2 regions of the Photobacterium sanguinicancri genome follow, and region 2 is predicted to be linked to the other one. Evidence: riboswitches for the same ligand, from Rfam matches in the RefSeq annotation. Region 2 holds a riboswitch; the other holds the start of a gene.

Region 1 (4,218 bases), 430 kb from region 2:
TTTTTGACTAATAATAACCACAACAAAATGTGAGTACAGGAAAAAATGATGAATCCATTAAGTTATACCCTTCACACCTTGAATGCGCAGCAATTGCTAGTTGAACCAGAGATCAGACCAACCACGGCCCATAAAAGCCACAATCGCATGGGCTTATACTTGGTGATCTTTGTGGTTGGTGTTGTCGTGGGGCTGCTGTATTAGATCTTATGCCTGATCAGTAATCAAATTGGACTAAATCAAAGAAGGCCCTTTATTACTCCTTTGCTCATGATTGATTTCAGGCTTGGTTTGTTATCGAGCAAGAGGTAAACAGTTGACACCAAGCGGTAAAGACTCACACTGTGTTATAAAGTATCATTTTGAAGTGATAGCTAACTTTTTAAATGTAACAACCATATAGCGCAGGGTAGAGGTATGAATAACGTGGTGAACCACTGTAAAGTTTGTGTTCAGGCTGAGGCAAATTAAATGGCAAAGTTGTTGAAGATTTTGCTGACTCTTTGCGTGATAGGGCTCTTGATATTTAGCTATTTCGGCTACCAGACATATCGAGCATTAACCTATATGAGAAACGATATGGGTTGGTTATGGATAAACAGCCAACTGATTAGCCCTGATACCACCGCGATGCAGAGCGCGCGTACACCGCATACTAAACAGCTGGTATTTCGCCAAGTCGATGTGGATCGTCAATTGGTTATCTACCTGAACACCACTTATGACGGCGATTTTCTTTTTACCTTCATTAAGCAGACGCCATGCAGCGCTTTGTCGCCTTATCAAGGAATGCTGAGCGTGAACAATGAACCAAACCAACAGATCATGTTCGATTGTCATGAGCCGAACACGGTGGTTTATAGAATAGCGAAACGTAAGTTCAGTCAGCTGCACTTAACTACGCCTGATTTCGATTTTGATTTGGATCTTAAGCAGTGGAACCCTAAAGCACTCAAAAAAGATGACTTCATGCAGCACAATTATGAGTTTTTTCAAAAGCATACCACAGAAAAGATTTATCCATGGAATAGGGATTAGGTAGCGGATATTGAGCGCTTGAAATTAAGCAGAGAAAAGCCCCGTTTCATGTTATGAGTGAAGCGGGGCTTTTTTATTAGCTATCTCAATAGACATTGAAGTTCAGATTTTCGTGGATTATTTAAAGGAAGCTTGGGGTAGACTCGGGGCTGGCCCGGGACAGCACAGCGCTAGGGAACACTGAGTACTCAGCGAAGACTAAAACATGATTTAGTTTTATCTGTTGTTCTTTCAATGAGCTTGTTACTATTCGAAAAGATAGTCGGGGGGCCGAAAGGCTGAGATCGCATGTTGCGAGACCCGTAGAACCTGATTCAGTTAATACTGTCGTAGGGAACTATATGTCTAGCGAATGATGGTTTGATTTATATTTATCAACATCCTTGGCTCGGCTGGACCAAGATATGCCAATCCAGCCCCAGCATTCATATCAGTTTCTTCCCTCAGGTTCTTCCTATCCGTTACCGCAATTGATAATGGCAATCGCTGAGGGAAAACATGAACACACAAACCATCATTAACGCTCTGCATGCAGTCCGTGAGCAGAAACCACTGGTTGTGAACCTGACCAACTATGTCGTAATGAACAATACTGCCAATGCGCTACTGGCCATTGGTGCTTCGCCGATCATGGCACATTCTCGTGAAGAAATGGCGGAAATGATGTCTTTTGCTGGTGCTTTGGTCATTAATATCGGCACATTGGACAGCGAATGGGTGCCACGTATGGTGTTCGCTGTCGAGCAGGCAAATATTCATAATAAAACGATAGTGCTTGATCCTGTTGGCTGTGGTGCTAGCCGCTTACGAACAGACACCTCCCGCCAGCTTGCCAAAGCAGCTAATAAGTTGATTATTCGAGGCAATGCTTCTGAAATCATTTCCTTGGCAGGTGAAAAAGGGCAAAACAAAGGCGTTGATGCGCTTGATAGCACGGAAGCGGCAGTGGATGCGGCGCGTTTCCTGAGCCGAGAATATCAATGCAATGTTGTTATTTCAGGTGAGATTGATTTTGTTGTCACCAATGAAGGACAGAGCCAGCTACGTAATGGTCATGCCATGATGCCTTATGTAACAGGGATGGGGTGTACTCTCAGTGCACTGACTGGTGCTTTTGCGGCTATCGGAGAAGAGACGGGATTAGCAGCCGCGGCGATACTTGGCGTAGCGGGCGAAATCGCAGCCGAACAGTCGAAAGGCCCAGGTAGCTTGCAGTGTAATTTGCTCGATACCCTGTATCAGCTTGATGAAGAAACGTTAATCCAGCGTCTGAAGCTGGCTTAGTTTGGCAGGCCTAGTTTGGGAGGCTTAGTTTTGGAGGCTTAGTTTTGGAGGAAATAATGCGTTCGTGTCGTTTATATCTGGTGACTGATGATCTGCAAGATCTTGAAACCATGAAAACGGTGGTCAAAGAAGCCGTCATTGGCGGTGTGACTATGGTACAGGTTCGAGAAAAGCATGGTGATGTACGTACTTTTATTGAAAGAGCCTTAGCCGTTAAAACGATTTTGCAGGACACTGGGGTTCCACTAATTATTAATGATCGTGTCGATGTGGCCTTGGCTGTAGATGCCGACGGTGTACATCTGGGCCAGTCAGATATGCCAGCTAACATCGCACGCCAGCTGATTGGTAAAGACAAGATACTGGGACTGTCGGTTGAAAATGAACAGCAACTGGTTGAAGCCAAACATTTACCTATCGATTACATCGGGCTGAGCGCAATCTTTGCGACCCCGACGAAAACCAATATACAAAAAGAGTGGGGCATTGACGGGCTGGCGAATGCCGTCGCGCAAAGCTCCTTACCTATAGTGGCAATCGGCGGGATTAATGCATCAAACCTTGATGCGGTTATAGCGACAGGCGTCGACAGTATTGCACTGGTTTCGGCAATTTGTCATGCCGAATGCCCGAGAACAGCAGTACGCAACTTGATTGGATAAGCTAATACCCGCAGATTTTTTGAAAAAGTTTGTGGGTATAAAACTAATGTAATTTGGTTATCGAAATCTAGGGCGGCAGTGTTTCCAAGTGTTGCCCATTAAATTCCGTAATCCGTCTCGAAAATTGCGGCAGAGATCATGAGAATACTTCATTCTAGATTTTTAATTCGGCGCGAATTTACCTCATTTATCACAGATATTTAAATGGAACGTGCTAACCGTAATCGAGATAGGCTGGAAGTGAGGAGGCTTGTTTTGATGCTAATACGTTTCGGGAGTAATCGTTTTAACTTGTTTATGGACAGAAGTGAGTTTCGGAAAAGCAAGCATTAGCAAATCATAAATTGGCGCAGGTATGGTAAGTCATTAAACTCGTATCCAAAACTACTGGGCGGATCAACCCAACCGAAATTAAATACGCGGCTTGCGCAAAAGTTGACCGAAAAGTGTAGATACTAGTCATTGCCATGGAGATTATTAACTTACTCATTTTAATTTATCCAGTTTTTTGAATAAGCTTTCTGCGACATTCAATCGCTTTAAGTCATGAAATTTATCGGCCCAGCGAAAAAATTGAACTTTATTATTTTAGTTCAGTCATATTGCTACGTTTACCATCACATAGACATCTGTAGTTTAGATATGCTCTCAAGTCGAAACACACATAAACTAACTCGTAACGCACTATTATTAGTGGGTTGGGTTATCTGTTTCTGTCTCGCCAGTAATATGAGTTTTATCCAAGGTTGTAAAGTAAACTATGGCAATAGTGATTCTGCGATTTCTACTGTTCTGCAGGCAAACAATATTGGTGATGGTAGCGGCTTTATTGATGGTGCATCTCAATCTCAATCTCAATCTAAAGACGGCCAATCTGTCCATAAATGTGACTTATCAGAACACCTGATAAATTTTGATCACCACCAAGTCAATGATCAAGCTATATTCACGTACTTCATACTCGTTGTAGTCGTATTGTGGCTGCTAAGTACTGTCCCGTATTTCCCTCCATTCACTGAGCCAATCCTTCACAAGGGTAGGCGGATCCATCTCAAGGTTTGTGTCTTTAAAGAATGAGAATAAGAGCGTTTAACTAACACTCATATTATTCATTTTTTAAGGAAAAATTAGACATGCCTAAAAGCAAAATGTCATTGCACTTTGTTGTGCTTTGGCTATTCGTTGCGCTGTGTTCAACATTCACTGTGAACGCAAGTGCAAGCGAATCGATGAC
Region 2 (4,218 bases):
CAATATCGCTATCGAGAGCTAACGCTTTTACATCCGACTCAACTGAGCCATCCGGACGCAAACTGTTTACGATTTTAGATAATCGGGTGTATTTAGGGTGAACCACAACATGAGAGACCGAATAATAGTTACCGATTTGCGCATTTGATAAGGCAGTTTCACCAACAGTAATACTGATTTGATAAGGCTTAAGTACAAAAAAATCCGATTCAACAGAACCGTCAGTTCTCGCGTGTACCAGGCAGTGCGCCGCTGTTAATACCCAATGGCTATCAATGATGGTTCCGCCGCACATCGGGTGCTCATTACTCACACTTAACCGAAGTGATGCCATCCATGGGTTTTCGGCAATGCTTGTATCACTGCCATCAATGATTCGAGGGGCAACCTCAAACTCTTGTGCATAAGAAGGAAATGAAACACCAGCTATTCCTAGCCCGATAGCTAGACAAATTGTCTTTTGAAACATGATTTTCTCACTACTAACATCCTTTTATTAGCAGAATCTAATCATATTAGTTACAAGCTCTAATCATCATTCCACCTGCTTTGCGAGATAAATCATTAAATAGAGTACAAACTTTACAACCTGTTATTACTAATAGTTATGTTTGCCGAACTTTGCCAAAAAAAAACCGTACACAGTATGTACGGTTATCTTTAGTGAAAATCAACACATTGAAAACACGTTTATGGGCAAGCAACTGCCTCAATATTTACTTGATTCAATCCCTGAATGCCTAACTCTGTTGCCAACGTTGGAAAAAACTTAGCATTCTCGTAAGCAGATTTAATATCAGTAATGTCAATCTTGTACACTTTCAGGTTCAATTGCTTCATTTCAGTCGGTGTACAGCTTTTCCCATCTTCGAAACACACTGGGTTAGTGGTATCAATTTTTGCGCATGATGACGAATGTGTGCCAATGCCGTAATTATCTAAATCACTTTTTGTTCCATTCGGAAACACATCTGGCAAAATATTCGCAAAATGGCTATCTGTTACCGCATAAGTACCATCATCTAAGCCAGTAACACCTTCAACATTTATGCTCTCGACTGCAAATACTTTAGTTTTGCCTGATAGAGTGTCTTTGATTTCTTCTTCTGTGCAGCCAAATAGGGCTACTAAGCTGATAAGTACAATGGCCTTTTTCATGTTCATCCTTTTTGTATGTTTTAATTATGTTGGTTGCTTGCTACTAAATATCGGCTAATTATGCTGTTTCTTGATAGGTTCATCATCAATTAACTGCATTTTTTTACTTTTGAACCATTTATGCTTTACTAAACCGTATGTCGCTACAATATAATTGTGTGATATATGCCCATATGCCTTCCAAATTCACTAAATGGTGGCATAATACGGCCTCACAAAATCTACGGACAATTTCTAATGACTATTGAAAATATTCTAAAACAACGCAGCGAATCTAAGTGTGAGCTTTGTTCTTCAGACAGCAACCTAAGTGTTTATGAAGTACCAGCATCACCGGATCAAACTGCAGGTTGTTGTGTAATGGTTTGTGATACTTGTCGTGGACAAATCGAAGATGCAGATACTGTTGAAGCTAACCACTGGCGTTGTCTAAATGACAGCATGTGGAGCCAAACTCCAGCTGTTCAAATCGTGTCTTACCGCATGCTTAACCGTCTTGCGACATCAGAATCTTGGGCTCAAGACCTTAAAGATATGATGTACATGGAAGAAGATATGGTTGAATGGGCTGAAAAAGGTATCGCTCTTGAAGAGCTAGAATCTATTCAAACTGTTGATGTTAACGGTACACCGCTTCAAGCTGGCGATAACGTAACTGTGATCAAAGATCTTCCAGTTAAAGGTTCTAGCCTAGTAGTTAAACAAGGTACTGCGGTACGTGGCATTCGTATGAATGACAACCCACTTCACATCAGTGGTAAAGCTGCAGGCACGACTATGGTGCTTATCGCTGCTTACTGTAAAAAAATGTAATTCAAACGAATTCATTATTTAAAGGCGCTTATTTAGCGCCTTTTTGCTATCTGCTCTCCGCTAGCCACTGACAGTAATAAATCACCTCTTCTCGATTTCGAAGCCTCAGTTAGCAACCATTCAAACTGATTAACACAGTACTCTTCTGCTATGTTTTTTCTATTTTACTCATGATTAATACCAATTAATCTAGGGTAAGGGGTAGATGATCCGTGCGATTACGTTATAATCCCAGCCATACAAAATGCTAAACATATTGATATTTTCAGTATGTTATTGAAAGTTAGTCGGGGGGCCTTAGGCTGAGACTGCAAGATACGATGAGTATCAAATGCGGGACCCGTTGAACCTGATCCAGTTAACACTGACGTAGGGAACTAACAGCTGTGTCCCCTATTTCGATCACTCAAGATCGCTCTACAGGCACCTGTTATCCCTATATCAATTTTTAGGGATAAATTATGGTAACGCCATCTAAAACACCAATTACTTTAACCATCGCAGGCTCAGACAGTGGCGGTGGTGCCGGTATTCAAGCTGATATAAAAGCAATTTCTGCCACAGGTGGTTATGCTTGTTCTGTTATCACTGCGCTAACCGCTCAAAATACCCTAGGTGTCAGCGGTATATTTGCCATACCACCTGAATTTGTTGAACAACAACTTGATGCTGTCTTTTCTGATTTAGATGTAAAAGCAGTCAAAATCGGCATGTTAAGCGATACTAAGATCATCGCAATGGTGGCCAAAAAACTTCAACAATATCAGCCGAAACACCTAGTTATTGACCCTGTCATGGTCGCCACTAGCGGTGATTTATTATTACAGCAAGATGCTATTTCTACGCTGAAAGAAACCCTACTCCCCCTTGCCGATGTTATCACCCCTAACCTACCTGAAGCTGCAGCATTGCTAGGCTGTACAGTGCCTCAAACCGAAGCTGAGATGGATGCGTTAATCGAAGAAATGCGACAGCTCAATACAAAGACCGTCTTATTAAAAGGCGGACATTTAGAGCAAAGTGAGACCAGTACCGATCTGCTCATCACCGCCGATGATGTTTATCGTTTTAGCACCCAGCGCATTCAAACCAATAATACTCATGGTACAGGCTGCACGCTTTCAGCCGCAATTGCCTCTTACCTTGCTCAAGACCATGATTTAGTCACGGCAGTTACTCACGCTAAAGGCTACATTTCACACGCCATATCCCATGCTGATTCGCTACAAATAGGATCGGGGCACGGCCCAGTTCATCACTTCTTTGCTGGTCATTTTGATCCAACGGCATAAGAAGTATGAGATCAGATATGACAACTCTAATTCAGCCATTACCCACACAAGCAGGTGTCGCAGTGACACTCACTCAGTGTCAATTACGCTATAACACCAGTGATAAACCGCTCTTTACACAGCTAAACCTCACGCTACCAAAAGGCCAGTGGAGTTGTATTTTAGGTAAAAGTGGTTGCGGTAAAACATCGTTATTACGCTTATTGGCAGGCTTACTGGATGAACAAGCCGATTGGCAAGGCGTATTAACGGCATCTGACCAGCAACCCATAGATGATCGCGTGGCATACATGGCGCAGCAAGACCTGCTGTTGCCTTGGTTATCGGTACTTGAGAATGTTTGTTTAAGCTCTCGCTTTAACCCAGAACAATCCGCAGAAAGTAGCCAAGTTCGGGCGTGTGAATTACTTAACCATGTGGGCCTTGGCGATCATATCCATGCTCGCCCTGAAAGCTTATCAGGCGGTATGCGCCAACGCGTTGCACTTGCCCGCACACTACTGCAAGACAAGCCGATTGTGTTAATGGATGAGCCTTTTTCGGCGTTAGATGCCGTGACACGCCATAAATTACAAACGCTGGCCGCGACCTTATTAAAAGATAAAACCGTCTTGTTAATCACCCATGATCCACAAGAAGCGTTACGGCTTGGTGACCAAATATTGCTGATGTCGGGTTCACCCGCGACCATGGTCTCGCTCCCTACCCCACAAGGTCAGGCTCCGCGTAATTACAGCGCAGAACTCGCACAACACCAACAAAGTATTATCACGCGTTTGGAGCAAGATTATGGTTAATCATCCTCAAATTGCTTTACAAAAAGCGGCTTTGCAGAAAACGGGGCGACCAAAAAACAGACAAGCAAAATCGTGGACGAATGCGGTATCACACCCTGTGATTCGTCTGATGATCAGCACAGCTATCATCGTGGGATTATGGCAATTAGCGGTTGTTG

What was found. Region 2 has a riboswitch for thiamine pyrophosphate ahead of thiD (bifunctional hydroxymethylpyrimidine kinase/phosphomethylpyrimidine kinase). Riboswitches for the same ligand answer to the same signal wherever they lie in the genome.
Region 1: another riboswitch for thiamine pyrophosphate. It lies ahead of thiM (hydroxyethylthiazole kinase); the one in region 2 lies ahead of thiD (bifunctional hydroxymethylpyrimidine kinase/phosphomethylpyrimidine kinase).

Annotation. Positions count from the first base shown of each region.
Region 1 covers NZ_AP024851.1:1,430,402-1,434,619, reverse strand. The annotation lists gene OCU87_RS23340 (hypothetical protein) at 46-204, shown strand; gene OCU87_RS23335 (hypothetical protein) at 568-1,038, shown strand; TPP riboswitch at 1,292-1,391, shown strand; gene thiM (hydroxyethylthiazole kinase) at 1,537-2,322, shown strand; gene thiE (thiamine phosphate synthase) at 2,379-2,984, shown strand; gene OCU87_RS23320 (protein-disulfide reductase DsbD family protein) at 4,118-4,218, shown strand, end outside.
Region 2 covers NZ_AP024851.1:1,003,147-1,007,364, forward strand. The annotation lists gene OCU87_RS21500 (S1 family peptidase) at 1-469, opposite strand, end outside; gene OCU87_RS21505 (hypothetical protein) at 691-1,158, opposite strand; gene OCU87_RS21510 (PhnA domain-containing protein) at 1,396-1,971, shown strand; TPP riboswitch at 2,250-2,364, shown strand; gene thiD (bifunctional hydroxymethylpyrimidine kinase/phosphomethylpyrimidine kinase) at 2,433-3,263, shown strand; gene OCU87_RS21520 (ABC transporter ATP-binding protein) at 3,281-4,060, shown strand; partial or broken gene OCU87_RS21525 (ABC transporter permease) at 4,155-4,218, shown strand, end outside.